Linked DNA regions of Pseudonocardia sediminis. The protein of the gene in region 1 interacts with the protein of each later gene in a pairwise test. Links are inferred from orthologs where the notes say so. Each region holds a gene or a part of one and is shown on either strand. Other genes may lie near its edges.

Evidence for each region.
Region 2: the proteins of EV383_RS11465 (region 1) and EV383_RS13670 interact in binary tests that used the Escherichia coli proteins (3 or more experiments, as listed by UniProt). The link is inferred for Pseudonocardia sediminis from one-to-one orthologs.

The regions. Positions count from the first base shown.
Region 1 is NZ_SHKL01000001.1:2,449,753-2,465,276, reverse strand. What follows is about bases 5,041-7,966. They hold EV383_RS11465 (hotdog fold thioesterase), read left to right. Parts: upstream 5,041-6,267; coding sequence 6,268-6,666; downstream 6,667-7,966. Other genes in these bases: EV383_RS11460 (branched-chain amino acid ABC transporter substrate-binding protein), read left to right, coding at 6,922-7,966; EV383_RS11470 (DNA glycosylase AlkZ-like family protein), read left to right, coding at 5,101-6,198. In the rest of the region: coaE (dephospho-CoA kinase), read right to left, coding at 1-537; EV383_RS11490 (hypothetical protein), read right to left, coding at 601-1,323; rpsA (30S ribosomal protein S1), read right to left, coding at 1,587-3,089; EV383_RS11480 (class I SAM-dependent methyltransferase), read left to right, coding at 3,380-4,198; EV383_RS32620 (carbonic anhydrase), read right to left, coding at 4,212-4,970; more of EV383_RS11460, read left to right, coding at 7,967-8,151; EV383_RS11455 (branched-chain amino acid ABC transporter permease), read left to right, coding at 8,245-9,258; EV383_RS11450 (branched-chain amino acid ABC transporter permease), read left to right, coding at 9,255-10,412; EV383_RS11445 (ABC transporter ATP-binding protein), read left to right, coding at 10,409-11,329; EV383_RS11440 (ABC transporter ATP-binding protein), read left to right, coding at 11,310-12,032; EV383_RS11435 (ANTAR domain-containing response regulator), read right to left, coding at 12,153-12,800; EV383_RS11430 (helix-turn-helix domain-containing protein), read right to left, coding at 12,943-13,653; EV383_RS11420 (hypothetical protein), read right to left, coding at 13,890-14,846; EV383_RS31125 (hypothetical protein), read right to left, coding at 14,932-15,093; EV383_RS11415 (class I SAM-dependent RNA methyltransferase), read right to left, coding at 15,182-15,524. UniProt on the Escherichia coli protein: Required for optimal enterobactin synthesis. Acts as a proofreading enzyme that prevents EntB misacylation by hydrolyzing the thioester bound existing between EntB and wrongly charged molecules.
Region 2 is NZ_SHKL01000001.1:2,910,499-2,925,984, forward strand. What follows is about bases 3,973-6,860. They hold EV383_RS13670 (isochorismatase family protein), read left to right. Parts: upstream 3,973-5,027; coding sequence 5,028-5,693; downstream 5,694-6,860. Other genes in these bases: EV383_RS13665 ((2,3-dihydroxybenzoyl)adenylate synthase), read left to right, coding at 3,973-5,005; EV383_RS13675 (phosphopantetheine-binding protein), read left to right, coding at 5,690-5,935; EV383_RS13680 (siderophore-interacting protein), read left to right, coding at 5,932-6,795; EV383_RS13685 (non-ribosomal peptide synthetase), read left to right, coding at 6,841-6,860. Also shown: EV383_RS13645 (TetR/AcrR family transcriptional regulator), read left to right, coding at 1-37; EV383_RS13650 (ABC transporter substrate-binding protein), read left to right, coding at 189-1,193; EV383_RS13655 (SDR family oxidoreductase), read left to right, coding at 1,261-2,079; EV383_RS13660 (isochorismate synthase), read left to right, coding at 2,103-3,299; more of EV383_RS13665, read left to right, coding at 3,296-3,972; more of EV383_RS13685, read left to right, coding at 6,861-15,486. UniProt on the Escherichia coli protein: Involved in the biosynthesis of the siderophore enterobactin (enterochelin), which is a macrocyclic trimeric lactone of N-(2,3-dihydroxybenzoyl)-serine.

The DNA.
Region 1 (15,524 bases):
CCCGGAACCGGAGTTGTCGAGCCAGACGTCGGCGGCGGCGCGGCGCTGGGCGTCGTCGGCCTGTGCGCCGATCCGGGCCCGGGCGTCGGCCTCGGCCATGCCGCGGGCGCCGACCAGGCGGCGCACCCGCTCCTCGGCGTCCAGGCCGACGACGACGACCAGCGGGAACGCCGCGGCCATCCCGCCCTCCACGAGCAGCGGGACGTCCTGCACGACGATCGCGTCGCGGTCCGCGGCCGCGATCAGCTCGTCGGAGCGTTCCCGGACCCGCGGGTGCACGATCGCGTCCAGGCGGGCCCGGGCCGCGGGGTCGCCGAACACGATCGACGCGACGGCCGGCCGGTCCATCTCGCCGTCGGCGCCGACCACCTCCGGCCCGAACGCCTCGGCGATCGCCGCCAGGCCGTCCGACCCGGCGGCGACGACCTCCCGGGCGATCACGTCCGAGTCGACGAGCACCGCTCCCCGCTCGACGAGGCGACGGGCCACCGTCGACTTGCCCGCCCCGATCCCACCGGTCAGCCCTACGCGCAGCACCGGATCACCGTACCCACCCGGTCGCGTCCGCCCGGGGCCGTGCCTCCACCCCGGACGGGTGGCTCAGGCCGGCCCGGGTGCCGCGGCCGCGGACGGACGCCCGGCCTCCGCGGCGGGGGTCGGCGTCGCGGGAGCGGGCGCCGGGCGGCTGCCGGCGGGCTGGGTCGGTGCGAGCGCCGGGAGGATCCGCTTGGCCAGGTCCGGCAGCGTCTCGGCCGCGGACCGGTTCTGCCCCGGCGCCGAGACCGGCAGGACGAACGTGAGCGTGTCCACCCCGTAGACCACGGCCAGCGTCGACTCGTCGGCACGCTCGATCAGCACCGCGGGCGCGTCGGCGATCGTCAGGTCCTTCGACGAGACCGCGTCGGCACGCTCGGCGTTGCCGTTGAGCTGCCACTGGCGCTTGGCGCCCGCGGCGTCGCCGTAGCGGCCGATGTTGAGCTGGTAGAGGACCGGGCCCTTGGCGGCGTTCGTCGTCGCCTCCTGGCCGTTGGCCCGGTAGGTGCACGCGACGCGCTCGGTCCGCCCGACGGAGGGCTCCGGCACCCCGCGCACGGTCTGCGCGGCGACCGAGCCCAGGGGCTGGCCGAACAGGGCACCGGCGATGTCGGTGGACATCAGCTTCGTGCAGTCGTCGGGTATGGCGATCTTGATCGGCTCGGAACCGGGGGCGGCCTGCCCCGCGGATGCGACCGGGAAGGTGGGGACCGGGATGTTGGGATCCCCGGACGCGACGGAACAGCCCGTCAGTGCGGTGGCCGTGACGACCGCGAACGACAGACTCAAGGATGACCGGGAGAACCTCCGGCGGGTGTGGCGACCGCCCATGTGTCAATGATGGACGCAGCCGAAGATCGAATCACGTGGCGGCACCGGATCGTCACAGACCGCGTCCCAACTGTGATGTGCGGGCGGCGCGGCGGCCCGGACACGCCGACGACCGTTGGCACGGGGTGCTCGGGAAGTCCTGCGGGAACGGGAGAGGCCCCGGCGACCGTGGTCGCCGGGGCCTCCCCGATTCCGTGCGTCCGGCTCAGGGCCGGGCGCGGTCACGCACCGCCGGAGAGCTTCTCCCGCAGCGCGGCCAGCTGCTCGTCGCTGGCCAGCGAGCCACCGCTCTCGGCCTGCGCCGGGGCGTCGCCGCCACCGGTGCTGCCACCGGCCGGGCTGTCGCCCCCGGAGGAGTAGTTCGCCGTGGCGACCTCGTCGCCGGCCTCCGCCTCGGCCTCGGCGGCCTTGCGGATCTGCGCCATGTGCTGCTCGTAGCGCTCGTGGGCCTCGGCGTACTGCTTCTCCCAGGCGGCCCGAGCCTCCTCGTAGCCTTCCTTCCAGTCGCCGGAGTCGACGTCGAAGCCCTCGGGGTAGATGTAGTTCCCCTGGTCGTCGTACTCGGCGGCCATGCCGTACCGGGTCGGGTCGAACTCGGTCTCGGTCGTCATGCCCTCGTTGGCCTGCTTGAGGGACAGCGAGATCCGGCGGCGGTCCAGGTCGATGTCGATGACCTTGACCATCGCGTCGTCGCCCACCTGCACGACCTGCTCCGGCACCTCGACGTGGCGCTCGGCCAGCTCGGAGATGTGCACTAGGCCCTCGATGCCCTCCTCGACGCGCACGAACGCACCGAACGGGACGAGCTTGGTGACCTTGCCCGGCACGATCTGGCCGATCGCGTGGGTCCGGGCGTAGAGGCGCCACGGGTCCTCCTGCGTCGCCTTCAGCGACAGGGAGACGCGCTCGCGGTCCAGGTCCACGTCGAGCACCTCGACGGTGACCTCCTGGCCGACCTCGACGACCTCGGAGGGGTGGTCGATGTGCTTCCAGGACAGCTCGGAGACGTGCACCAGGCCGTCGACACCGCCCAGGTCGACGAACGCACCGAAGTTGACCACCGAGGAGACGACGCCCTTGCGGACCTGTCCGCGCTGCAGCTGGTTGAGGAACTCGCTGCGCACCTCGGACTGGGTCTGCTCGAGCCAGGCCCGGCGGGACAGGACCACGTTGTTGCGGTTCTTGTCCAGCTCGATGATCTTGGCCTCGATCTTGCGACCGACGTAGGGCTGCAGGTCGCGCACGCGGCGCATCTCGACCAGCGAGGCCGGGAGGAAGCCGCGGAGGCCGATGTCCAGGATGAGACCACCCTTGACGACCTCGATGACGGTGCCCTCGACCGGCTCGTCGGACTCCTTGAGCGCCTCGATCGTGCCCCAGGCGCGCTCGTACTGCGCGCGCTTCTTGGACAGGATCAGACGGCCTTCCTTGTCCTCCTTCTGGAGAACGAGGGCCTCGACGAACTCGCCGACCTCGACGACCTCGGCGGGGTCGACGTCGTGCTTGATCGACAGCTCCCGCGAGGGGATGACGCCTTCGGTCTTGTAGCCGATGTCGAGCAGGACCTCGTCCCGGTCGACCTTGACGATCGTGCCTTCGACGATGTCGCCATCGTTGAAGTACTTGATCGTCAGGTCGATGGCGGCGAGGAAGTCCTCCTCCGACCCGATGTCGTTGACGGCGACCTGAGGCGTGGTCGGGGCGGCGGTGGTGTCGGTGGACATGTAGTGGGGTGCTCCGGTGGTTTTCTGGACATAGGCGGACCGGTCGGCTCGACCGGATGGGTCACTGCGCTCGGCAGTTGTGTGTAGCTGTGACGTTGTAACAGTCACCCTCTGGCGTCGATTCCCGTGATCGGTGAAACGGGTCGGTGGACGTCCGTCTGCGGGGCCCGAAGAGACGGTCCGCGGACATCCGGCCGCGTTGACCACGATGCGGATTTCATGCTACGCGGGGCCGGATGCGCGGGGCAATGCGGGTCCCCCCGTTGCGAGCTGCGACGATTCAGACCCATATGAGTGCGGAGAAGATCGTCGGGACGACCGGGCTGGCGCGCCGGTCCGTCGGGTCCGCGGAGTCCGAGCACGCCAGCCGCCGCTGGTGGGACGCCGACGCCCGGGACTACCTGGCCGAACACGGCGCCGACATCGGCGACGCCGAGTTCGTGTGGTGCCCGGAGGGCCTGCACGAGGGCGACGCCGGACTGCTCGGCGACGTCACCGGCGCCCGCGTGCTCGAGGTCGGGGCCGGGTCCGCGCCGTGCAGCCGGTGGCTGGCCGCGCAGGGTGCCCGGCCGGTCGCCCTCGACCTCTCCGCGGGGATGCTGGCCCACGCCGCGGAGCTCGGTGGGCGCACCGGCATCCGGGTGCCGCTCGTACAGGCCGGCGCCGAGCGCCTGCCGTTCGGCGACGCCGTGTTCGACATCGCCTGCTCGGCGTTCGGCGCGGTGCCGTTCGTGGCCGACCCCGGGCGGGTCATGCGCGAGGTGGCCCGGGTCCTGCGCCCCGGCGGCCGCTGGGTGTTCGCGGTGAACCACCCGATCCGCTGGGCCTTCCCGGACGACCCGGGCCCGGACGGCCTGACCGTCACCCAGTCCTACTTCGACCGCACCCCGTACCTGGAGGTCGACGCCGACGGCGCCGCGACCTACGTCGAGCACCACCGCACGCTCGGCGACCGGATCCGCGACGTCGTCGCGGCCGGGCTGGTGCTCGAGGACCTGGTCGAGCCGGAGTGGCCGGAGGGCCGGGAGCGCGTCTGGGGCCAGTGGTCGCCGTTGCGCGGCGCGCTGTTCCCCGGCACCGCGATCTTCGTGACCCGCCGGCCCGCCTGAGACCGCCCCCGGCTCAGAGCAGCACGACCTCGGCGGTGTGCAGGTCGTAGCGCGCCCCGACGACGGTGAGCTCCCCGCGCGCGACCGCCCCGGCCAGGTCGGCGTCGGCCTTCAGGCCGGCGACGACGCGGCGCACGTTCGCGTCCACCCCGCCCGCGATCCGTGCCGTCCGGTCGCCCTGCGCCGGGATCGACGGCGCGATCGCCTCGACCAGCGTCGACAGGTGCCCCGGCGCCGCCTCCCCCTTCGCCGTCGCGTCGAGCGCCGCGGACACCGCGCCGCAGGACTCGTGGCCGAGGACCACCACGAGCGGGATCTTCAGCTCCAGCAGCCCGAACGCCACGCTGCCCAGCACCGCGTCGTCGAGCACCTGGCCCGCGGTGCGGACCGTGAGCAGGTCGCCGAGACCCTGGTCGAACACGAGCTCCGGCGGCACCCGGGAGTCCACACAGGACAGCACCGTGGCGATCGGGTGCTGCGCCGACACCAGCCGGGTGCGGACCTCGACACCCTCGTGCGGGTGGTCGGGGTGGACCTCGCGCCACCGGCGGTTGCCCTCCTGCAGCAGGGCGAGGGCCTGCTCCGCGGACGGCGGGGCCGCCGGCGCGGCCGCGGGAGCCGCCGCCGGGAGCGTCGCCGGGGCCGCGGACGCCCCCGCCCCCGCAGATCCGGACGCCGGCGTGGAGCACCCCGCCGTCGCCATCGCCGCGACTCCCCCGAGCCCGATCCCGGCCATCCCGCGCAGCACCGCGCGGCGTTCGATCCCACCCACGACGACCCCTTCGACGTCCCGAAATGACGGTTTCGTGTCGCAACGCTATACCCGTCCGGTTCCGTGAGCAATGCGAAGGATTCGCCCGGTCGAGCGAGCGGCCGCGACCGGCGGCGACCGCGGTGGTGGGATGGTCCGCGTGCGGGTGACGTGGCGTCAGGTGACGCGGTGGCGGGCCGGACGCCAGCTGCTGACCGCCCGTGAGCCTGACCCGGTCGCGGTGGCACGACGGCTGTGCGGCATCCACGCCCAGGTCACCTCCTGCGGCGCCGGGATCGCGCAGGTGCGCGGGGCCGCGGACCCGGACACCGCGACGTGGACCGACCGCACCCTCGTCCGGACCTGGGCGATGCGCGGCACCCTGCACCTGCTGCCCGCCGACGAGCTGGAGCTCTGGACCGGCGCCCTGACCGACCGCGAGTCCCGGCGCCGGTTCCCGCCGTCCTGGGAGCGCGAGCACGGTGTCACCGGGCAGGACCTGCACGCGATCACCGACGCCGTCGGCGAGGTCCTCGGGGCGACGCCGATGTCGCGCACCGAGCTCGCCGCGGCGGTCCAGGCCCGGCTCGGCCGCACCGACCTCGCCGGGCCGCTGGCCACCGGCTGGGGTGCGCTCCTCAAACCCGCCGCCGCACGGGGGCTGCTCTGCTCCGGGCCCGCCGACGGCCAGACGAGCACGTTCGTCTCCCCCGCGGCCTGGCTCGGGCGCACGGTCACCGGGCTCGACGCCGGGACGGCGAACCGGGAGGTCCTGCTGCGGTTCCTGTCCGTCAACGGCCCCGCGACCACCGCCGACGTCGCCCGCTGGTGGGGCGAGCAGCCCGCCCCGGCCCGCCGATGGGCCCGCTCCTGCGCCGACGACCTGACCGAGGTGGAGATCGACGGCGAGTCCGGCTACCTCGTCGCCCGCTCCGACGCCGAGGAGCTGGCCGCCGTCCCGGACGGTGGCACCCACCCCGGAGACGGGCCGTTCCTGCTGCCCGGCTTCGACCCGTGGGTGATCGCCCCGCTGAGCCACCGGCGGCGCGCGGTCCCGGACGGGCACGAGAAGGACGTCTCCCGCACGGCCGGCTGGATCTCCCCGGTGCTCGTCGTCGACGGTCGGGTCGCCGGCGTCTGGGACCGCGACGGCGACCTCATCCGGGTGCGGCTGCTCGACAGGCTGCCGGCCGCCACCCGCCGCGCGGTCGAGGCCCTGGCCCGGCCCACCGGCGTGGACTGGACGTGATCCGGCACGGGCGGGCGTGAACGCGGCTAGGGTTCGCCGGTGCCGATCGATCCCTCGCAGCTGCCCGAGATGGCCCCCGACACGAGCTCCGAGCAGCTCGCCGCCCGGATGGGGGTCGAGCTCGTGACGCTCACCCTCGACGAGGTGGTCGGACGGATGCCGGTCGCCGGCAACCGCCAGCCCTACGGCCTGCTGCACGGCGGGGCCAGTGCCGTGCTGGCCGAGACCCTGGGCTCCACCCTCTCCGCGCTGCACGCGATGCCCGAGCGGTTCCCGGTCGGGCTGGAGCTCGCCTGTACCCACCACCGTTCGGCGACGCAGGGGTGGGTCACCGGCACCGCCCGGCCGATCCACGTCGGGAGATCCACCAGCACGAGCGAGATCGTGATCGTCGACGACGAGGGCCGCCGGGTCTGTACCGCGAAGCTGACCTGCCTGCACCGGGACAATCGACCGCAGGTCGGCTGACGCGATTTTTCCGTCCACCGAGGAATCGTTCCCCGATCTGTAACGAACCGCTGCGGGACAGCGAGATAGCACCGTCAGCGACCCGTCTGACACACATCCGTCACTGCGTCACGATCCGGAAACAAGAACATTCGGGGAACTGTCGTCGGCCGTCGGGCCGGGCTAGTTTCCGCCAGAACTCCGTGGCCCGTTCCGGGCGCGGACCGGGTTGACCAGGCTCCTCGGGGGGACCGGTCACGCTCTATGGAGGTCTCGTTGCTCAGAAGCAGGCGTGCGGCCGTACTGGCGGGAGGGGTCGCGCTGACCCTCGCCCTCGCCGGGTGTGCGGCCAACCAGGAGTCCGCGCCCCAGGGCGGCGGCGGGGGTAACCGGCCCGACATCCCGGCGGTCACGACGCTGCCGGTCCCGGCCAACGCGGCCAACCCGGCCGGTAACGGCCAGGCCACCTGTGCCCCCACCACGACGCTGACCTACGCCGGTGCGCTGACCGGCAGCAACGCCCAGCTGGGCGTCAACATCGTCAACGGCGTGCAGCTCGCGATCAACCAGCACAACCAGGCCAACGCGAACTGCCAGGTGCAGCTCAAGAAGCTCGACACCGAGGGCACGCCGGACCGGGCCCCGGGTGTCGTCACCCAGGTCGCCAGCGACCAGAACACCCTCGGCGTGATCGGCCTGCCGTTCTCCGGTGAGTCCAAGGCGACCGGCGCGATCTTCCAGCAGGCGGGTCTCGCGCACCTGACGCCCTCGGCCACCAACCCGGCGCTGACCAAGAACGGCTGGACCACGTTCTTCCGTGCCCTGGCCAACGACAACGTGCAGGGCCCGGCCGCGGCCAAGTTCATGACCGGCAAGCTCGGCGCCACCAAGGTCTGCGTCATCCAGGACGACTCCGACTACGGCACCGGTCTGGCCAAGGCCACCAACGACGCCCTCGGCCCGGTGGCCGCGGGCTGCCAGGACAAGGTGACCACCGGCCAGAAGGACTTCGCCGCGGTCGTGTCGAAGGTCGTCGCGGCGGCGCCGCAGGTCGTGTTCTACGCCGGCTACTACGCCGAGGGCGCGCCGCTGGACCAGCAGCTGTCCAACCGTGGCTTCACCGGCGTCTTCCTCGGCCCGGACGGCGTCAAGGACGCGGAGTTCATCAAGCTCGCCGGTGACGCGTCGAGCAACGCGTTCTTCACCTGCCCCTGCACGCCCGGTGAGCTGGTCCCCCAGTTCGCCGACGCGTACAAGGGCGTGAGCGGCGGGTCCGCCCCGGGCACGTACTCGCTGGAGGGCTACGACTCCACGACGATCCTGCTCAAGGCGATCGACTCCGGTGCCAAGGACCGTGCCGCGGTCCTGAACTACGTCAAGAACTACAGCGGCGCCGGGTACAGCAAGGAGTTCAAGTGGGACGCCACGGGCGAGCTCGCCGCCACCAAGGTCTTCGGATACAAGGTGGACAACGGCCAGATCGTCCCGATCGGCGAGATCGGCTGATCTTAATCCGGTAGTCGACCACGGGCATGTCCGCCCGGGACCAGGACGGTCCCGGGCGGGCATGCCCGTCTCGCGTGAGGAACCCTCGTGCTCGTGACCCACCTGCTGGCCCAGGGCCAGGTGCTCGCCCAGGGTCCGGACTGGATCAGCTTCGACGTCGCGTCGTTCGTCGACCAGTTCTGGTCCAACACCTTCGACGGCCTGACCTACGGGGCCATCTACGCGCTGATCGCCATGGGCTACACCATGGTCTACGGCGTCCTCCAACTGATCAACTTCGCGCACTCCGAGGTGTTCATCGTCGGGGCCTACGCCCTGTTCTTCACCCTCGCCGCGCTGGGCTTCGGCCCGTCCGCCCCGAACCTCAACGTGTTCGCCCTGATCGGCGACCTGGTGCTCGCCATGCTGGTGGCGATGCTGGCCGCCGGGGCGATAGCGGTCCTGCTCGAACGGGTCGCCTACCGGCCGCTGCGACGGCGCAAGGCGCCACGCCTTGCCTTTTTGATCACCGCGATCGGCGCCTCGTTCGCCATCCAGTACGCGATCTTCGCCTGGCGCGGGCCGAACCCGGAACCGGCACTGATCATGTTCCGGCCGCAGCCGATGTTCGACATCTTCGGCACGATCATCTACGACCAGCAGGTCGTGATCTTCGTGGCCGCTCTGGTGCTGATGGTGATCGTCGACCAGTTCGTGAACCGGACCCGGCTCGGACGCGGCCTGCGGGCCGTCGCCCAGGACCCCGACACCGCGACCCTGATGGGCGTGAACCGGGAGCGCGTCATCGTGCTGACGTTCCTCATCGGCGGCTTCCTCGCCGGCGCTGCGGCCCTGTTCTACGTGATGAAGGTGCCGTCGGGGGTCCAGTACAACGGCGGGTTCATCCTCGGTATCAAGGCGTTCGCCGCGGCCGTCCTCGGCGGCATCGGCAACATCCGGGGAGCGCTGCTCGGCGGCCTGCTGCTCGGCGTGCTCGGCAACTACGGGCAGACGCTGTTCGGCAACGCCCAGTGGACCGACGTCGTGGCGTTCGTGGTGCTCGTGGGCATCCTGATGGTGCGCCCGACCGGCCTGCTCGGCGAGTCCCTCGGGAAGGCGCGGGTATGACGACGACATCCGAGACATCGGCCGGGACTCCGTCGAAGGGCGGCGACCGGCGCCTGCTCGGCGGTCTGCGGGACCGCTGGAACGGTCTCCCCCGGGCCCAGCAGTGGCTCTGGCTGATCCCGCTGGTGGTGCTGATCTACGCGCTGCCGGTGCTCAACCCGCCGCTGCTGACGACCGAGCCGGGCACGAACTTCCCGATCGCGCTGTTCGACGCCGCGCGGTTCGCGCTGCTGGCGATCGGGCTGAACGTGGTCGTCGGCCAGGCCGGGCTGCTGGACCTGGGCTACGTCGGCTTCTTCGCCGTCGGCGCCTACGTCGCGGCGTTGCTGACCAGCCCGGACTCGATGCTCACCAAGATCCCGTACCTGTGGACGCTGCCGATCGCGATGATCGTGACGATGCTGGCCGGGCTGCTGCTCGGCGGGCCGACGCTACGACTACGCGGGGACTACCTGGCGATCGTCACGCTCGGGTTCGGTGAGATCATCCGGCTGCTGGCCACGATCGTCGGCCCCCTCAAGGGTCAGGTCGGCTTCCAGGGCGTCGGTCGTCCGCCGGGCACCTCCGCCGACGGCCAGCCGCTGTTCACCACGTCCAACGGCACCACCTGGTACTGGCTGGTCGTGACGATCACGATCGTGATCCTGCTGCTGGTCGGCAACCTCGAGCGCAGCCGCGTCGGCCGGGCCTGGATCGCCATCCGTGAGGACGAGGACGCCGCGCAGATCATGGGCGTGCCGACGGTCCGGTTCAAGCTGTGGGCGTTCGTGATCGGTGCCGCGATCGGCGGTCTGTCCGGGGCGCTGTTCGCCGGGCAGGTCGGCTTCGTCAACAACCAGAAGTTCGACGTGCCGACGTCGGTGCTGTTCCTGGCCGCGGTCGTGCTCGGCGGGTCCGGCAACAAGGTCGGCGTGATCGTCGGGGCGTTCCTCGTCTCCTACATCCCGAACCGGTTCGTCGAGCTCGCCGGGTACAAGTACCTGATCTTCGGTGTGGCGCTGATCGTGCTGATGGCGTTCCGCCCGCAGGGTCTCCTGGGGGCGCGGCAGCGTCTGCTGGCCTACGGTCGGCAGGCCTACAAGAGACTGGTCGGCAAACCCGAGCAGCTGGCGTCGGACAACCCGATGACGAACGAACGAGGGGGCCAGGCATGAGCACCCCGCAGGAGCCGCACGCCCCCGAGGGCAGCATCGTCGCCGAGCTGGAGGCGATGACCCCGGAACAGCGCGCCGAGCGCGAGGCCGAGGTCGCCGAGGTCGTCGCCCCGGACCGCGAGATCGCGGTCGAGGTCGGCGACACGCTGCTGCAGATGGAGAACGTGACCATGCGCTTCGGCGGCCTGGTCGCGCTCGACGACGTCTCGTTCGACATCCGCCGCGGCGAGATCCTCGGCCTGATCGGGCCGAACGGCGCCGGCAAGACGACGTGCTTCAACGCGCTCACCGGCGTCTACCGGCCCACCTCGGGCCGGGTGCTGCTGGAGGGCGCGCCGCTGGGCCGTCGTCAGCGTTTCCAGATCACCCAGCTCGGCATCGCCCGGACGTTCCAGAACATCCGGCTCTTCTCCGAGATGACCGCGCTGGAGAACGTCGTGGTCGGCACGGACGCCCGGCACAAGACGTCCGTGATGGGCGCCCTGTTCCGGGTGCCGCGGCACACCCGGGAGGAGAAGCAGGCGATCGAACGGGCGATGGCCCTGCTCGAGTTCGTCGGCATCGCCGACCGGGCCGCGGACAAGGCGCGCAACCTCCCCTACGGCTACCAGCGCCGTCTGGAGATCGCCCGCGCGCTGGCCACCGAGCCGAAGCTGCTGTGCCTGGACGAGCCCGCCGCGGGCTTCAACCCGGCCGAGAAGGACAACCTCATGGGGTTGATCCGCAAGATCCGCGACGACGGCTACACCGTCCTGCTGATCGAGCACGACATGCGGCTGGTGATGGGCGTGACCGACCGGATCGTGGTGCTGGAGTTCGGCAAGAAGATCGCCGAGGGACTGCCCGCGGAGATCCGCGACAACCCGGCCGTGGTTGCCGCCTACCTGGGGGTCCCCGATGACGACGACGCTTCTTGAGCTGGACGGGGTCGGCGCCCACTACGGGCGCATCCAGGCCCTGGACGGCATCTCCCTGACCGTCAACGAGGGTGAGGTGGTGACCCTGATCGGCGCGAACGGCGCCGGGAAGACCACCACCATGCGCGCCATCTCCGGCGTCCGGCCCATCTCCTCGGGGTCGATCACGTTCGACGGCACCGACATCTCCACGCTGCGCGCCGACCTGCGGGTCGTCCGCGGGATCTCCCAGGCACCGGAGGGCCGCGGGATCTTCCCCGGCATGACGGTGCTGGAGAACCTGGACATGGGCGCCTACAGCCGCAAGGACCGCAAGGAGCTCCCGGCCGAGATGGACCGGATCTTCGAGCTGTTCCCGCGGCTGGCCGAGCGCCGCTCGCAGGTCGGGGGCACGCTGTCCGGCGGCGAGCAGCAGATGCTGGCGATCGGGCGGGCGCTGATGTCCAAGCCGCGGCTGCTCCTGCTCGACGAACCGTCGATGGGTCTCGCCCCGCAGTTCATCGCGCAGATCTTCCGGATCATCACCGAGATCAACAAGACGCAGGGCGTCACCGTGCTGCTGGTCGAGCAGAACGCCCAGCAGGCACTCTCGCGGGCCGACCGGGCCTACGTCATCGAGACCGGCCGAATCACCCGGAGCGGCACCGGCAAGGAGCTGCTGGCCGACCCGAGCATCAAGGAGGCCTACCTGGGCGTCGCCTAGGTACTCCCCGTTCCTCAGCACGACTTCCCGCAGCACGACAGGAGCCCCGGTCCGCAGTCGGATCGGGGCTCCTGCCGTGCGCGGGTCGTGCGCGCGGGTTCGGGTGACGCGCGGGCCGGGTCAGGCCTTCGCGGCGGCCGTGGTGGTCGCCAGCCCGTCGATGACGGCGTCGGCGACGGCCTTCATCGTCGTGCGACGGTCCATCGCGGTGCGCTGGATCCAGCGGAACGCCTCGGGCTCGCTCATCTTCTGGTGGGTCATCAGCAGGCCCTTGGCCCGGTCGACGACCTTGCGGGTCTCGAAGCGCTCGTTGAGCGACGCGACCTCGTCCTCGAGCGCGCGCTTCTCGGCGAACCGGGAGACGGCCAGCTCGATCGCGGGCACCAACTCGTGCCGGGCGAACGGCTTGACCAGGTAGGCCATGGCGCCGGCGTCGCGGGCGCGCTCGATCAGGTCGCGCTGGCTGAACGCGGTCAGCATGACGACCGGGGAGATGCGCTCCCCCACGATCTCCGCCGCGGCCTCGATGCCGTCCTTCTTGGGCATCTTGACGTCCATGATGATCAGGTCCGGCTTGAGCTCACGGGCCTGGGCGACGGCGGCCTCCCCGTCGCCGGCCTCGCCCGCGACCTGGTAGCCCTCCTCGGAGAGCATCTCGGCGAGATCCATCCGGATCAGCGCCTCGTCCTCGACCACCAGGACGCGCCAACCCGGGCGCGGACCGTCGCCGTCGTCCTGCGGTGTGTCTGCGGGAACGTCCTCGGCCACCGGGGTCTCCTTCGTCGAACGGGTGTGCGGGGCGAACGTCCAGGTTACCGGGCGCCCACCCGTCGATGCCCTTCACTTCCGCACTTCGTGTGCCGAAACACGTCCTGAACCGCCGTTCAAGTCGGGCGGCCCCACCGATCGGTCAGGTCTTCGGCCCGACCTCCCGATCCATGATCTCCACCGCCTCGCGCCGGGCGACCGAGATCAGGTCCCATCGTGGCCTGCGGTGGGCCACGCCGAGACGGTCGAGCGAGGCCGAGCAGAGGTCGAGGATGTCGAGCGACTTGTTCGAGAAGAACCAGCGCGGATACTCGTAGCGTTTCTCGACCCCGTCCACCGTGCGCCGGGTCCAGTTCGTCATCCGGCACCCGTCGGAATGGAACAGCCCGCGCAGGAACCGGGCCGGGTTCGCATCGACGACGGTCGACTGCCATTCCTCCAGCACGATCGGCCGTTCGTGCTTGCGGCCCGGACCGTGCTGCGGGAACAGGCACACCCAGTGCTTCGAGTAGCTCTTGACCTCCGTGCAGCCCGTCCGGGCCACCCGGCACACCCCGTTCCCCAGGACGGCACCGAGCGCGGCCTCGACATCAGCCTTGATGCCGGGCCAGTCGTCGCCACAGGCGATCGACAAGGAGGCCACCCCACGCCGCCCGATCGTGATGTGACCGTCCCCCAGATAGGCGCCGAGGAGATAGGGATAGTCGGCGGACAGCGGCGCCCCACTGCATCGGGGACAGGTCGGAGCCGCGTCCGCGAAGCGCCGGTTCCCCTGCCGCCAATGCCTGATGGTGCCCGCGGGAACGCCGAGAACTTCGGAGACCTCTCGCGTGGTCAGCCCGGATGCCACCATCGCCAGCGCCTCGTCGACCGACTGTCGTGGGTGCATGGCGCGAATACTGCATCCACACCCCGACAGAATTGCCGGACGAATGGTGCCCCCGGTGGGATTCGAACCCACACTGGATGGTGTTTGAGACCATTGCCTGCTGCCAATTGGGCTACGGGGGCTGATCCGTTCGGACCTCTATCGGCGCCTCACCACGATAGCGCGCGACTCGTCCGACCCGTCCCCCGGTCCCGTCCCTCTCACGCCGCCCACACCCCCGCGAGTGTCTCGGCGATCCCGCGCATCACATGGCGGTCGTTCCAGTAGAGCGTGTGGGCCAGGGGGCTGAGGTTGAACGGGAAGGGCCGTGTGCCGACGCGCTCGTCGGCCACCGCGTCCCGGTAGTGCGGCGACAGGCCGGCCAGGGGCGTGGCGATGACGTCGTCGGGGTCGTAGAGGTTCGTCCATCCGCCGCGGCCGTCGAGGTCGGGCTCGACGTCGGGGTGCGGGACGCGCAGCGGGGTGTCGAGCTGGTGCTCGTCGAGGCCCAGGGTGAACAGCGCCAGAGGGCTGCCGAGGGTGTGCAGGCGCGACAGCGTGCGTCCCCGCTCCAGCGGGGTGTCCCCCACGATCTCCGCGACCTGCTCCGGCAGCCCGGCGCCGGCGTGCACGTCGTGGAAGTAGTTGCTCACGACCACCGTGCCGAGGCTGTGCGCGACGACGCAGAGCCGCGCGTCCGGCCCGGCCTCCCGGGCCAGCTCGCGCAGGCTCTGCGCCAGCACGGCGTGCACGCCGCCGTAGACGGCCGCATTGGACCGCTGGTAGGCGATCGCGTCCCCGATGTAGCCGACGGCGAGCCAGCGCAGGGTGGGCCAGCGGAAGTCGCCCGCGCCGGGCAACCAGCGGACGGCGCCGCTGGCCACCAGGGCGCTGAGCGCGGCCAGCGACCCCCGGGACGCGACGCCGCCGGCCCAGCGCAGACCGTCGAGGAACCAGCCGAGGGTCTCGCCCTCACCGGTCAGGCGGCGCTCCAGGTCGTCCTGGCGCTGCTGCAGGACCGGCACCCAGTGCGCCGAACGCACCACCAGCGCGTCGTCGGCGTCGACGCCGGTGTGCGCCGTGAACTCCTCGCACAGCAGCCGCATCGCGGTGGTCGCGACGTCGCCGTCGGACGCCTCCACGCCGTGCACGAACAGCACGGCGAGCCTGTCGGACATGATGATCCCCCGCGATCTCCCCGGAGATCATCACGCTACCGCCCGCGCAGGGCCGGGGCCCGGCGCCGGGGCCCGGTTCAGGGCCTCAGTGCCGGGGCGCGCCGCCACCGCCGCCGCGCTTGCGCAGCATGCCCTGGATCTTCTCCCGGTTCTTGGGGTCCGAGGCGTAGCGCTTGGCCTGGTCGGTGACCTTGCGGCCCTGCGGGCTCTTGAGGAACTGGGAGATCTTGCTGAACAGGCCGGGCATGGGTCCTCCTGGGTGACGCGGCGGGATCTCCCGCCGCCGGTACACGGTACAGCCGGACAACCCGGACACGCCGGACGTGGACGGCGGGTCAGACACGCTCGAGGAGCGCGACCGCCTCCATGTGGTGGGTCATCGGGAACGCGTCGAACGCGCGCAGCGCCGTGACCCGGTAGTTCTGCATCGCGAACAGGGCCAGGTCGCGGCCCAGCGACGCCGGGTCACAGGCCACGTGCACGATCCGCGCGGGTCCGCGGGCGGCCAGCGCGGCGACCATCGCCCGTCCCAGCCCGGCCCGCGGCGGGTCGGTGACGACGACGTCCGGGGTGTCCTCGAGCCGCGCGACCTCGCGTTCGGCCCGCCCGATCCGGAAGTCCACCTGCGGCAGGCCCGCCAGCGCACGACGGCCGTCGGCGACGGCGTCGCGGGAGGAC
Region 2 (15,486 bases), 460 kb from region 1 along the record:
GGAATGGCTGGACCGGATCGTCCACACGGGCCGGTGACGGCCGACGTTCACGTTGCCGACACCTTGTTGCCATAAACTGCTATCGAAAAACAAGTGAGCCTCATCTCTTGATAGCCTACCCTAAATTGATGAATACTCCCGCCAACGTTGCTCCGGGTGACGGAGTTACTCGACTTCGAGGGGGACTCATGGCGGGTGCAGGTCGACGGTCACGGGGCCTGGGCGCGGTCCTGGCCGCGCTACTGGCGGCGGTGGTCCTGGCCGGCTGCTCCTCCGGGGAGGACGCCTCGTCCTCCGAGGCGGGTACCCGCACGATCGCCACCGACAAGGGGCAGCTCGAGGTCCCGGCCGCCCCGCAGCGGATCGTGGTGCTCAGCGGGGGACTCGCCGGCTACCTCTACGCGCTGGACGCCCCGGTCGTCGCGACCGACACCCGCGTCCTCGGTGTCACCAACGCCGGGGGAGGATTCCCGCCCTCCTGGGCCGCGGCGGCGCAGAAGCAGGGCACCACCGAGCTGCCGAAGGGTGAGCAGCTCAGCGTCGAGGCGGTGGCCGCGGCCAAGCCGGACCTGATCATCGGCGGCGGGCAGGGGATCACGGCCGTGCAGGCCGCCCAGGCCTACGACCGCCTGGCCGCGATCGCGCCGACCGTCCTGGTGCCCCGGACCGTCACCGCCTGGCAGGACCAGCTCCGCGCCGTCGCCGACGCGGCCGGGCGCACCGACCGGGTCGAGCCCCTGCTGGGGAACTACCGGACGAAGCTCGACCAGGTGAAGGCCTCGATCGCGCCTCCCGCCGGTGAGTCGACGTTCGTCCTGTCCTACCCCGGCGACAAGATCTACGTCGTTCCGCCGACCGCCGCCCTGCCGGTGCTGGCGAAGGACGTGGGCATCGTCCCGGACCCCGACGTCCTGACCAAGGCGAGGAACCCGCGGCTGGCCAGTACCGGTGACTCCTTCGAGCTGAGCGCGGAGCTGCTGCCCCAGGTCGTGGACGCGCCGAACGTGTTCGTGGTGAACGTGAACGGCAAGCCGGCCGCCGAGCTGGCGAAGGACCCGGTCTGGGCCCAGCTGCCGGCGTTCCGGGCCGGCAGCGTGCACGAGCTACCGGCCACGAGCTACCGGCCCGACTACGACGCCGCGCTGTCCACCCTGGACATCCTGGGCCAGGAGTTCCCGAAGACCACGGGCTGAGCCGCCCCGCCCCACCGACCCGGCCGCCGCGCGGCCGCCTCCGACACCATGTGAGGAGCCGAGCTCGATGCTGCCCGCAGAACGTCGCACGGACGCCCGACCGGTCACCGGAGCCGCCCTGGTCACCGGTGCGGCACAGGGCATCGGAGCCGCGGTCGCGGCGGCCCTGGCCGGTGCCGGGGTCCCGGTCGCGCTGCTGGACCGGACCGGCGACGTCGAGGAGACCGCACGGTCGCTGGCCGAGGGCGGCGCCGCGGCGCTGGCCCTGGTCGCCGACGTCACCGACGCCGACGCGGTGGAACGGGCCGTGGCGACGACCGAACAGGAGCTCGGCCCGCTCGGCCTGCTGGCCAACGTCGCCGGGGTGCTGCGCACCGGCGCGGTCCTCGACGTCCCGGACTCCGACCTCGCCGACTGTCTGGCCGTGAACACGACCGGTGTGTGGAACGCCGGGCGCGCGGCCGGTCGGCGGATGTACGACCGGGGCGCCGGGGCGATCGTCACGGTCGCCTCGAACGCGGCCGGGACCCCGCGGGTCGGGATGGCCGCGTACTCCGCGTCCAAGGCCGCGTCGGTGGCCCTGACCCGGTCCCTGGGCCTGGAGCTCGCCCCGCACGTGCGCTGCAACGTCGTCTGTCCCGGCTCCACCGACACCGCGATGCAACGCGGGCTGTGGGCCGACCCCACCGCCGGCCCCACCGACGACTCCGGCGCCGGGCCGGTGATCGCCGGCTCGCTGGAGCAGCACCGGCTCGGCATCCCGCTGGGCCGCATCGGCGAGGCCGACGACGTCGCGGCCGCCGTGCTGTTCCTGGCCTCCGACGCCGCACGCCAGATCACGATGCAGAGCCTGACCGTCGACGGCGGCGCCACGCTCGGCGCCTGACACACCTGCGAAAGGAACCTCCCGTGACCATCGAAGCCCTGGTCCGGCCGAGTCCGGTGCACGACGCCGCCGACCTGTTGACGGCGTATCTGCCCGGCTCGTTCTTCCATCGCTCGCCGCGCGGCACCCTGCTCGCCGACGGCGTGCACGCGAGCGTCGAGGGACGCCCGGGTGGTCACGCCGACGCCGCGGCCGACGCGCTGCGCGACGCCCGGGAGGCGGGCGTGCGCGACCCCGTCGTCGTCGGGGCGCTGGGCTTCCTCCCCGACGCACCGAGCAGCCTGGTCGTGCCGGCGGTGGTCCGCCGCGCCCCGGGGGACGCCGGCGCGGCGCCCGCGGTGCGCCGGCCGGCCCCGCCGGTGTCGGACTGGACGGTGCGGCAGCACCCGGCCCCCGAGGACTACGCCGACGGCGTCCGCCAGGTCCTGGACCTGGTCGACGACGGCGTGCTGGACAAGGTCGTGCTGGCCCGCTGCCTGGAGCTGGCCTCGGCGGACCCGGTGTCGGTGCCGGACCTGCTGACCCGCCTGGTGCTGGCGGACCCGGGCGCCTACGCCTTCGCCGCGGACGTGACCGCACCCGGTGACCGGGCGACCCGCACGCTGGTCGGGGCCAGCCCGGAGCTGCTCGTATCGCGTCGCGGCGGAGTGGTGGAGGCGAACCCGCTGGCCGGGTCCGCGCCGCGCTCGGCCGACGAGGCGGAGAACCGGGAGCGGATCGCGGCTCTGCTGGCCTCGGAGAAGGACCGCCACGAGCACGCACTGGTCTCCGAACGGGTCTCGGAGGTGCTGGGCCGGTTCTGCACCGGCGTCACCGCTCCGGCCGAGCCCGCGGTGATCGGCACCGCGACCATGTGGCACCTGTCGAGCCGGATCGCCGGGCGCCTCGCCGACGACGCGACGACCGCGCTGCACCTGGCCGAGGCACTGCACCCGACGCCGGCCGTGTGCGGGGTGCCGCCGCTGGCCGCGCGCTCGGCGATCAACGAGGTCGAGACCGTCGACCGCGGCTACTACAGCGGACTGGTCGGCTGGGTCGACGCCTCCGGCGACGGCGAGTGGGTGGTCACCATCCGCAGCGCCGAGGTCTGCGAGGCGACGCTGCGGCTGTTCGCCGGGGCCGGCGTCGTCGGCGGGTCGGTGCCGGAGTCCGAGCTGGCCGAGACCGCCGCCAAGTTCCGGACGCTGCTGCGCGCGATCGGCGTCGAGGCGGCGCCGTGACCTCCGTCGCCGGCCGATCCACCGGACCATCCGACGACCCGGCCACCGACCCCGGTCCGGACCACACCCGGTGGCCGGCCGACGAGGCCGCCCGGCACCGCGCCGCCGGGCACTGGCGCGGACAGACGTTCGGCACGCTGCTGACCCTGCTCGCCGACGCCCACCGCGGCCGCACCGCCGTCGTCGGACGGACCGGGGGACGGACGCAGCGCTGGAGCTTCACCGAGCTCGACGACCGTGCGCACCGGCTGGCCGCGGGCCTGCACGGTCTCGGCGTGCGGGCCGGGGACCGGGTCGTGCTGCAGCTGCCGAACGTGCCGGAGTTCCTGCCGGTGGTCTTCGCGCTGTTCCGGCTCGGGGCGTGGCCGGTGTTCGCGCTGCCCGCGCACCGCGGGTCCGAGCTGCGCCACTTCGCCGAGCGCACCGGGGCCGTCGCGATCCTGACCGTCGACGCCCACGAGCGCTTCGACCACGCCGCGCTGGCCGCCGCGGTCGCCGGTGACGTCGCCTCGGTGCGGAACGCGATCGTGCTCGACACCGGTGCCGGGGTGGACCTCGGCGGCGCCGTCGGTCTCGCCGACCTCTACGCCGACCCGCTGGACCTGCCCGACCCCGACCCCGAGGGCGTCGCGTTCCTGCAGCTCTCCGGCGGCAGCACCGGGCTGCCGAAGCTGATCCCGCGCACCCACGACGACTACCTCTACAGCGTCCGGGAGAGCGCCCGGATCTGCGGGCTGCGCCGCGACAGCGTCTACCTGGCCGCCCTGCCGGCGGCACACAACTTCCCGCTGAGCTCGCCCGGCGTGCTCGGCGCGCTGCACGCCGGTGCCACGTCGGTGTTCTCGCCGGGCCCGGACGCCGACACCGCGTTCGCGCTCGTCGAGTCCGAGCGGGTGACGATCACCGGCCTGGTTCCGCCGCTGGCCGCGGCGTGGGCGCAGGCCGCCGGGCGGACCGCGCGCGACCTGTCGAGCCTGGAGGTCGTCCTGGTCGGCGGGGCCAAGTGCGGGCGCGAGCTGGCCGCGCGGATCGGACCCGCCCTGGACTGCCGGCTGCAGCAGGTGTTCGGGATGGCTGAGGGGCTGGTGAACTACACCCGCCTCGACGACCCGGACGAGCTCGTCCTGACCACCCAGGGACGGCCCATCTCGCCGGACGACGAGGTGCGCGTCGTCGATCCGGACGACCCGCTGGCCCCCTCCGACGCCGAGGTCGCGCCCGGGGCCGAGGGCGCGCTGCTGACCCGCGGGCCCTACACGATCCGCGGCTACTACCGGGCCGCCGAGCACAACGCGACCGCCTTCACCCCGGACGGCTTCTACCGCACCGGCGACCTGGTCCGGCGCGGCCCGACCGGGCACATCGAGGTCGTCGGGCGGGTGAAGGAGCAGGTCAACCGGGGTGGGGAGAAGGTGGCGCCGGAGGAGGTCGAGGACCACCTGATGGCCCACCCGGGCGTGCTCGACGCCGCCGTCATCGGCGTCGAGGACGAGTTCCTGGGCGAGCGCACCTGCGCCTACGTGGTGCCGGTCCCCGGCGACGAGCCACCGACCGGCCCGGTGCTGCGGCGCTTCGTGCGCGAGCGCGGCGTCGCGGCGTTCAAGGTCCCCGACGTGGTCCGGGTGGTCGAGGCGTTCCCGGTCACCGGCGTCGGCAAGACGAGCAGACGCGAGCTCCGCAGGGCACTGCGGAGCGGCGAGCACTGAGCGAGGAAGAGAGGTGGACCCCGTGTCCCTGCCCCGGATCGAGCCCTACCCACTGCCCGCGCCGTCCGACCGTCCCGCCGGGCGGGTCGGGTGGCGGCCGGACCCGGCGCGCGCCGCACTGCTGGTGCACGACATGCAGCGCTACTTCCTGGCGCCCTACGCCGGCGCCCCGGTCCCGGAGGTGACGGCGAACATCGCCGCGCTGCTCACGTCGTGCCGCGACGCCGGCGTGCCGGTGTTCTACACCGCCCAGCCCGGGCACCAGGATCCCGCCGACCGCGGGCTGCTGACCGAGTTCTGGGGGGAGGGGATCGGTGCCGTGATCGACGACGACCCGCGGGCCGCCGACATCGTCGACGACCTCGCGCCGCTGCCGTCGGAGACGGTGCTGACGAAGTGGCGCTACAGCGCGTTCCAGCGCAGCACGTTCGGCGAGCAGCTGGCCGAGGCCGGACGCGACCAGCTCCTGGTCACCGGCATCTACGCGCACATCGGCTGCCAGGCCACGGCCGTCGAGGCGTTCATGCGCGACGTCGCGCCGTTCCTGGTCGCCGACGCCGTCGCCGACTTCTCCCGCGGCCACCACGACCGGGCGTGCGAGTACGTCGCCCAGCGCTGCGGTGTCGTCACCGCGACCGCCGAGGTGCTCGAGGCGTTCGCGCCGTCCCCGGCGGGGGTGGGCCGATGAGCGCCACCGGGACCGGGCTGACGCAGGAGCGGATCCGCACCGACGTCGCCGAGCTGCTGGACTGCCCGCCGGAGGACATCGGGCCCGAGGACGACCTGTTCGACCTGGGCCTGGACTCGGTGCGGATCATGTCGCTGATCGAGCGGTGGCGCGGCGCCGGCGCTGCGGGGCTGGAGTTCGCGGACCTGGCCGAGGAGCCGGTGCTGCGGCGCTGGACCGAGATCCTGGCGGGTGGCGCATGAGCGGCCGCGGCGGCGTCGAGGAGAAGCTGGCGGTCGTCCGGGACCGGCGCACCGGGTCGGAGAAGGTGCCCTACCCGATCCGGATCCGGGAGCTGCAGGTGCTGCGCAGCCGGATGGTCGGCTCGGCGCTGCTGCGCGTGACGTTCGGCGGTGAGGGTCTGGCCGGGTTCGTCAGCCACTGCCCGGACGAGCACGTGCGCCTGATCTTCCCCGAGCCGGACGGCTCGCTGCGCCTGCCCGAGCCGGACGGCGACATGCTGCGCTGGCCGCGCCCGGTGCCGCGGTCGCGGGAGTACACCGTGCGCCGCCACGACGCGGACGCCGGCGAGCTGGACATCGACATCGCGCTGCACCGGGGCGGTCTGGCCTCGGACTGGGCGGTCGACGCCGCCCCCGGCGACACGCTGCACGTGGCCGGCCCGCCCGGGGGGCTCGCCGTGCCGCACGGCTACGACCGCTGGCTCCTGGCCGGTGACATCACCGCGTTGCCGGCGATCGCCCGCTGGCTGGAGGGGCTCCCCTCCGACGCGCGGGGCTGGGCGTTCGTCGAGGTCACCGACGCCTCCGAGGAGATCGAGATCGCGGCACCGGCCGGGGTCTCGGTCCGCTGGGTGCACCGCGGCGGCGTCGCGCCGGGCCTCTCGGACGCCCTGGAGAAGGCGGTGCGCGAGGTGCGGGTCCCCGACGGGGAGCGCGTCTACGCCTGGATCGCCGGGGAGGCCGGCTCGCTCAAGCCGCTGCGCCGCTGGGTCCGCGACGAGCTGGGTCTCGCCGGTGACGACCACGAGATCACCGGTTACTGGAAGCGCGGGACCGCGGACTTCGACGACGACGAGGAGGAACACGGCCACGGCCATTAGCCACCGCCCGCCCCGCCCGCACACCGCACGTCCCGGGAGTACGAGTTGAGCACCGCACCCGTCCGGTCCCGCCCGGAGGTCACCGACCCCTCCGGTGAGGTCCTCGAGCTGACCGCCGCCCAGCTCGGCATCTGGAACGCGCAACGGCTGGAACCCGACTCACGGCACTACCTGGTCGGCGACGTGCTGGAGGTCTCCGGGCCGGACGCCGTCGACGTCGCGGCGCTGGCCGAGGCGGTGCGACTGACCACGGAGGAGGCCGAGTCGCTGCGGCTGCGGGTGTTCGACACCCCGGACGGGCCGCGCCAGATCGTGTCGTCGGAGCCGGTGCGCGCGCCCCGGATCGTCGACCTGCGGGCCGAGCGCGATCCGTCCGCGGCCGCGCAGGCGACGGTGGACGCCGAGCGCGTCCGCGCGGCCGAGGCCTGCCGGGCGATGGTGGACCGGCCGCTGTACCACCAGGTCCTCGTGCGGGTGTCGGACCGCGAGGTCTGGTACGTCCAGCTCGGCCACCACCTGATCTTCGACGGGTACTCGGCGGCGATGCTGTGCCGGCGGATCGCCGCGCACCACACGGCGCTGACCGGCGGGACCGAGGTGGCGCCGTCGACGTTCGGGCGGTTCGCCGACCTGGTCGGGGCCGACCTCGCCTACCGGTCGAGCGAGCGGTTCGCGACCGACCGCGACTACTGGCGCGACCGCCTCACGCCCCTGCCGGAGCTGGGGGAGACCGGCGGGTCCGCCGTCGGCCCGCCGGACCGGACGCTGACCGCCCGCACGGTGCTGGGCCCCGAGGGACTGGACCGGCTGCGCGCCGTCGCCGACGACGCGCACGTCACCTGGGGCGAGGTGCTGATCGCCTGCTACGCCGCGTTCCTGCACCGGGTCTCCGGCGCGTCCGACGTCGTGTTCGCGCTGCCGCTGATGTGCCGCTCCGGGAAGGCGGCCCTGCGCACGCCGGCGATGGCGGTGAACGTGCTGCCGCTGCGGGTGGACGTGCGCGGCGGCGACCGGCTCGACGAGCTGAGCCGGCGCACCGCGGAGGCGATGCGCGAGATGCGGACCCACCAGCGCTACCGCGGCGAGAACCTGCCGCAGGACCTCGCCGTGCCCGGGGCCGGCGCGCTGCTGCACGGGCGCGGCGTCAACCTCAAGGCGTTCGACTTCTCGATCGACCTGGCCGGCGCGACCGGCGTGCTGCGCAACGTCGCCGGCGGCCCGCCGGAGGACTTCGGCCTGACCGCCACCCCGACCGCCGACGGCGGGCTGCTGCTCGGCTTCGAGGTCGACGCCCGCACGAACGACCAGGACGCGGTCGACGCGCGCCTGGACGCACTGGTCAGGCTGGTCGGGGAGCTGTCCGGCCCCGGCCTGCCGCCGGTCGGCGGCGTCGCGCTGCTGGCCCCGGACCGCCGCGCGCAGGTACTCGCCGACCGCTCCGTGCCGCCCTTGCCGGGCCACCCTGCCGACGTCCCGACGCTGCTCGCGGACCTGGCCGCGACGCACCCGGACCGGACCGTGCTGGTGGCCGGCGACGAGCGCCTGACCAGGGTGGATCTGGCGTCACGGGTGCACCGGCTGGCCCGGGTGCTGCGCTCGCGCGGGGCCGGGCCGGACGTCGTGGTGGCGATCGGGCTGCCGCGCTCGGCCGACCTCGTCGTCGCCCTGCTCGCGGTGCTCGACGCCGGGGCCGCGTTCCTGGTGCTCGACACCGACCACCCGGCTGAGCGCCTGCGCGGCATCGTCGACGACGCCCGACCGGCCCTGCTGGTGACCGACCGTGCCCTGGACCTGCCGGGCGGTCCCGCGCGGCTGATGCTCGACGAGGTGCCCGCCGGGTCCGGCGACCCGCTCGCACCGGCGGAGCTCGCCGCGCCCCGCGATCCCGAGCACCTCGCCTACGTGATCTACACGTCCGGTTCCACCGGTCGCCCGAAGGGCGTGCTGGGACGTGTCGGCGGACTCGCGTCGCTGGTGCACCACCACCGCTCGACGGTCGTCGCCGACGCCGCAGCTGACATCGGGCGTCCGCTGCGCGCCGCGCACACCTACTCGTTCTCCTTCGACGCCGCGCTCGACCAGCTGATGTGGCTGCTCTGCGGGCACGAGCTGCACCTCTACGGCTCCGACCTGGTCCGCGACGCCGACGCGCTGCTGGCGGTGTACCGCCGGGACGGGATCGACGTCGTCGACACCACCCCGTCGCTGGCCGCGCCGCTGGTCGAGGCGGGTCTGCTCGACCTCCCGCTGCGGCTGCTGATCCTCGGCGGCGAGGCCACCCCGGACGCGCTGTGGCGCCGCGTCCACGCCTCCGGGATCGCGGCGTTCAACCTCTACGGCCCGACCGAGGCGTCGGTCGACACGACGCTCGCCCGGGTCGACGACGGCGATCCCGCGATCGGCCTGCCGCTCGCCGGGACCCGCACCTACCTGCTGGACAACGCGCTGCAGCCGGTGCCGCACGGCGCGCCCGGCGAGCTGTACCTGGCCGGGCCGCACCTGGCCCGCGGCTACGCCGGACGCCCGGACCTGACCGCGGACCGGTTCGTCGCCGACCCGTTCGGCGGTCCGGGGGAGCGGATGTACCGGACCGGGGACCGCGCCCGGTGGGTGCCCGGCCGCGGCATCGTCCATCTCGGACGCGACGACGGCCAGGTCAAGATCCGCGGCTACCGGGTGGAGATCGGCGAGGTCGAGAGCGGCCTGTCCGCCGTGCCGGGGGTGGCCGCGGCCGCGGCGGTGGTGCGGACCGACGGCGGGCGCGCCCGGCTCGTCGGCTACGTGGTGCCGTCGTCGGCGCCGCTCACCCCGGACGCCGTGCGCGAGTCGCTGGCCGAGCGCGTCCCGGACCATCTCGTGCCCTCGGCCGTCGTCGTGCTGGACGCGCTGCCGGTGACGGTCAACGGCAAGCTCGACCGCGCCGCGCTGCCGGTGCCGCGCTGGGAGGGCAGCGGCCGGGAGGCCGGTACGGAGCGGGAGCGGCTGCTCTGCGGTGTGGTCGCCGAGGTGTTCGACCTGGACCGGGTCGGCGTCGACGAGGACTTCTTCGCCCTCGGCGGGGACAGCATCACCGCGATCAGCGTCAGCAGCCGCCTGCGCGCGGTCGGCCTGGATCTGCGCCCGCGGGACCTGCTGGCCCGGAGGACGCTCGCGTCGCTGGCCGCCGGCGCCGGTGAGGTGGACGGCGCGGCGGAGGCCGCCCCGGACGACCCGACCGGTCCGGTCCCGGCGCCGCCGATCGTGCGTGCCCTGCTCGACCCGCATCCCGACCTCACCGACATCGCCGGGTACGCCCAGTGGACGGCGCTGCGGATCGACGACCCCCTGGCCCTGCCCGATCTCGTGGCGGGCGTGCAGACGGTGCTCGACCGCCACGACGCGCTGCGCCTGCTGGTGACCGGCGGCGACGGCGGGGAGCCGGCGCAGCTGCTGGTGCGCCCGCGTGGTGCCGTCGCGGCCACCGGAGTCGTCGGCGAGATCACCGACACCGCTGTCCTCGCCGATCTCGCCGCCGACCTGGCCTCCGAGCTGGCCCCGCGGTCCGGGGACCTGCTGCGGGTGGCGCTGGTGCGGACCCCGGACGGGGAGCCGGACCGGCTGCTGGTGCTCGCCCACCATCTCGTCGCCGACGGGGTGTCCTGGCGGATCCTGCTGCCGGACCTGCACGAGGCCTGCACCGCCGCGGCGGCCGGTCGCGCGCCGGAGCCCGCGCCGTCCGGTACCTCCTGGCGCCGGCACGCCACGCTCCTGGCCGAGGAGGGCGAGAAGCACACCCGGGCTCCGGAGCTGGCGTACTGGCGCCGGGCCACCGCCGGGGACCACCTCGGGGACCGGGGTCTCGACCGGTCGCGCGACACCGTCTCCACCGCGACGCAGACGACCACGACCGCCTCCGCCGAGGTCACCGACGCGCTGGTCACGACGCTGCCCGCCGCCTACCGGGCCGGCGTGCACGAGGTGCTGCTGACCGCGCTCGCCCTGGCCCTGCGCACGTGGCGGGCGGAGTGCGGACGTCCCGTCACCGACGCCACGACCGTCACCGTGGAGGGCCACGGCCGCGACCGCGCCGGCACCGACCTGTCCCGGACCGTCGGCTGGTTCACCGCCGAGTACCCGGTGCCCGTCCCCACCGACGCCGTGCGGGACGACACCGACCTGGCCGACGCCCTCGCCGGCGGTCCCGCCGCGGGCCGGCTGCTGCGCGCGGTGAAGGAGACCCTGCGCGCCGTCCCGGACGGCGGCGTCGGCCACGGCGTGCTGCGCCACCTCGACCCGCGCACCCGCGACGAGCTGGCGGCCGGCCCGTCGCCGGACGTGCTGCTCAACTACCTGGGCCGCTTCGCCGCGTCGCCCGGCGACGGGTGGCGACTCCCCGAGGGGGCCGCGTTCGCGGTCGTCGAGCCGCCCGGCAAGGCTCTGGAGCAGGTGCTGGCGCTGAACTGCTTCGTGCACGAGGACGGCGCGCCCCGGCTGTCGGTCGAGTGGACCGCCGCCGGCCTGGTGCTCGGGCTCGACGTCGTCGCACAGCTGCAGGCCCACTTCGCGGCCGCGCTCGACGCCCTGGCCGCACACGCCGCCCGGATCGGACCCGACGGCGGCGGGCTCACGCCGTCGGACCTGCCGCTGGTCGACCTCGACCAGGACGGCATCGACGCCCTGGAGCGCGAGCACCGCGTCGACGACGTCCTGCCCGCGACCGCGCTGCAGGTCGGGCTGTCGTTCCACAGCCTGGTCCGCGGCGAGGACGACACCGACGTCTACGTCGTGCAGGCCGTCACCTCGCTCGCCGGGGCCCTGGACCCGGACCGGATGCGCCGCGCCACCGCCGAGCTGCTGCGCCGGCACCCGTCGCTGCGGATCGGCCTGGCCGCGACCACCTCCGGGGACGTCGTGCAGGTGGTGCCCCGCGACGTCGTCCCGGACTTCCGGCACGTCGACGCCTCCGGGGACGCCACGCTGCTCGCCGAGCACCTCGGGCGCGAGCTGCGCCGCCCGTTCGACCCGGCGCGGCCGCCGTTGATCCGCTTCCTGCTGTGCACGCTCGGACCCGGCGCGCACCGGCTCGCGATCACGAACCACCACGCGTTGCTCGACGGGTGGTCGATGCCCCTGGTCGGCCGCACCCTGCTCGCGATCTACGCCGAGCTCGGCGGCGGCCCGGCCGTCCCGGCGCCAGTCGGAGTCGCCGACTACTTCCGCTGGCTCGACGGGCGCGACCGCGGGGTCTCCCGGCAGGCCTGGCGCGACCTGCTCGACGGCGTCGACGAGGGCACCCGGCTCGCCCCGGCCACCGCGGGCGAGGCCGTCGTCCGGCCCGGCCGGGTCCGGATCGACCTCGGCGAGACGCTCAGCGAGGAGATGCGGGCGTTCGCCCGCGACCGCGGCATCACCCTGACCTCGGTGCTGCAGACCGCATGGGGCCTCCTGCTCGGACGCCTCACCAGCCGCGACGACGTCGTGTTCGGCTGCCCGGTGTCCGGGCGCCCGGCCGAGGTGCCGGGCGTCGAGTCGATGATCGGGCAGCTCGGGAACACGATCCCGGTCCGCGTCCGGTGCGCGCCCGCCGACACCGTCGCCGACGTGCTGTCCGCGGTGCACGACCAGGGCGTCGCGATGGCCGATCACCACCACGTCGGCCTGCCCGACGTGCAGCGCGACGCCGCCGTCGGCGACCTGTTCGACACGATGCTGGTGATGGAGAACTTCCCGCTCTCCAGCCGCAACCGGGTGCCGCTCGCACCCGGCCTGGACCTGACCGGCGTCGACATCACCGACGCCACCCACTACCCGCTCACCGTGATCGTGATCCCGGGGGAGACCGTCGTGGTGGGACTGGGCTACCAGCCCCAGGCCTTCGACGAGTCGACCGTGCGCGACTACGGCCGCTGGCTGCAGACGCTGCTGCGCGAGATCGTCGCCGACCCGGACCGGCCGTCCGGACGGGTACCGGTGCTCGAGCCCGAGGAGCGCGACCGGCTCCTGCGGACCGGCACCGAGCGCGTGCCGCGGGTCCCGCGGCGGCCGTGCCTGGACGAGTTCGCGGCGCAGGTGCGGGCCCGCCCGGACCACGAGGCCGTCGTCTGCCGCGACCGCGGCCTGACCTACGCCGAGCTGGACCGGGCCGCCAACCGGCTCGCGCACGCGCTGATCGCGAACGGGGTGGCGCCGCAGGACGCGGTCGCGGTGCTGCTCGAACGCGACGTCGAGATGCCGGTCGCGATCCTCGGTGTGCTCCGCGCCGGGGCCGTCTACGTGCCGATGGACGCGTCCTACCCGGCCGACCGTCTCGCGTTCATGCTCGACGACATCACCCCGGCCGCCGCGGTCACCACCGCCGGTGCGCTGGCGCAGCTCGGGGGTGCGCTGCCGTCGGACCGTCCGGTGCCGCTGGTGCGCCTGGACGAGCCCGCCGCCGATCTCCCGGACACCGACCCGGCCGGGGCCCGCCGCGGGCTGACCGAGGACGCGCTGGCCTACGTCATCTACACCTCCGGCACCACCGGGCGTCCCAAGGGCGTCGCCGTGACCCACCGCGGGATCCCGGACCTGGTCGCGCTGCAGGAGGAGGTCGTCGGCGTCACCTCCGACATCCGCTACCTGCACTTCGCCTCGACGAGCTTCGACGTCGCGTTCTGGCAGACGATGATCCCGCTGCTCTCCGGCGGGACGTCGGTGATCGCGCCGGAGGAGGTGCGCCTCTCCGGTGACGACCTGCTCGACTACATCGCCGCGCAGCGCTGCACCGGGGTGAACCTGCTGCCCTCGTTCCTGGCCGCGATGCCCGACGACCGCACCATCGACCCGGACGTGCTCCTGATGGTCGGCGCGGAACGGCTCGACCCGGAGCTGGCCCGGCGCTGGGGAGCGCGGCGGGCGATGTTCAACGCCTACGGCCCGACCGAGGTCACGATCAACGCCACGATGTGGCGCTACGACCCCGACGACCCGGGGCCGCTGCCGATCGGGCGCCCGGACCCCAATGTCGCCGCGTACGTCCTCGACGCCGGCCTGATGCCGGTCGGGGTGGGTGTGCCCGGAGAGCTGTACCTGGCCGGTCCGAGCGTGGCGCGGGGTTACGTCGGACGGCCCGGGCTCACCGCGGGCGCGTTCGTCGCCGACCCGTTCGGCCCGCCCGGCACGCGGATGTACCGCACCGGGGACCGGGTGCACTGGCGCGGCGACGGGCAGCTGGTGTTCCTCGGCCGCACCGACCACCAGATCAAGATCCGCGGCTTCCGGGTGGAGCTCTCCGAGATCGAGACCGTGCTCGCCCGGCAGCCGGGGGTGCGGGCCTGCGTGGTCGTGGTCCGCGAGGACCGGCCCGGCGACCGCCGCCTGGCCGGCTACGTCGTCCCCACCGACTGCGCCGACCTGCAGCCGGAACGCCTGCGCGCCGACCTCGGCGACGTGCTGCCCGGCCACATGGTCCCGTCGGCGCTCGTGCTGCTCGACCGGCTGCCGCTCAACCCGGCCGGCAAGCTCGACCGGGCCGCGCTCCCGGTCCCCGACGCCGGGTCCGGGACCGCCTCCCGCGAGCCCGCGACCCCGGCCGAGGAGACGCTGCTGGAGATCCTGCGCGACGTCCTCGGGACCACGGAGATCGGTGTCGACGACGCGTTCCTCGACGTCGGCGGGGACAGCATCGTGTCCCTGCAGGTCGTCTCCCGGGCGCGACGGCGCGACCTGGTGCTGACCGCGCGCGACGTGTTCGAGGGCGGCACGGTCGCCGGGATCGCCGCCCGCGGCTCGTCCTCCGGAGACGCCGACGGCGACGACACGGGCCCCGTGACCGGCGACGCCCCGCTGACGCCGGTGATGCGCGACCTCCTGTCCCGCTGCGCCGCGGCCGGGACCACCGCGGACGGGTTCTGCCAGTGGACGGAGGTGGTCGTCCCGGGCGGGGGAGACCGCCCCGGGTGGGAGGCGGTGCTGACCGCGCTGCTGGACCGGCACGACGTCCTGCGCTCACACCTCGTCTCCTCGTCTTCCTCCTCGGGCGCCGAGCCGGTGCTGCGGATCCCGGCCGCCGGGACCGTCACCGGGGCCGACGTCCTGACCGTCGTCGACGTGGGCGAGGGCGCCGACCGGCGCGCCCTCGCCGACACGCACACCGCCGCCGCGCGGGAGGCGATGGACCTGCACCGCGGCCCGCTGCTGCGCGCGGTGTGGCTCGACGCCGGACCGGACGCGCCGGGGCGGATGGTCCTCGTCGCGCACCACATGGTGGTCGACGGCGTCTCGTGGCGGATCCTGCTCGACGACCTGCGCCACGCGTTCGAGTCCCGCACCGCCGACGGCGCCGTGCCCGCTCTGGCGCGGCGCGGGCCGTCGTTCCCGGCGTGGGCCACCGCGCTCACCGGGGCCGTCGACGCGCGCCGCGACGAGCTCGCGCACTGGCGCGCCGTCGTCGAGGCACCGAACCCCACCCTGTCCGACGTCGAGCCGGACCCGCGGCGCGACACCGTCGCCACCGCGACGCACCACGAGATCCGGCTCGACGCCGCGACCACGCACGCCGTGCTCACCGCACTGCCGGCCGCGTACCGGACCACCCCGGACACCGTGCTGCTCACGGCGCTCGCCACGGCGATCGGCCTGCGTTCGGACGCGGGCGGCCCCGAGCTGCTCGTCGCGCGGGAGAGCCACGGCCGGCCGGACCACACCCCGGACCGCAGCGGGCCGGTGGACCTG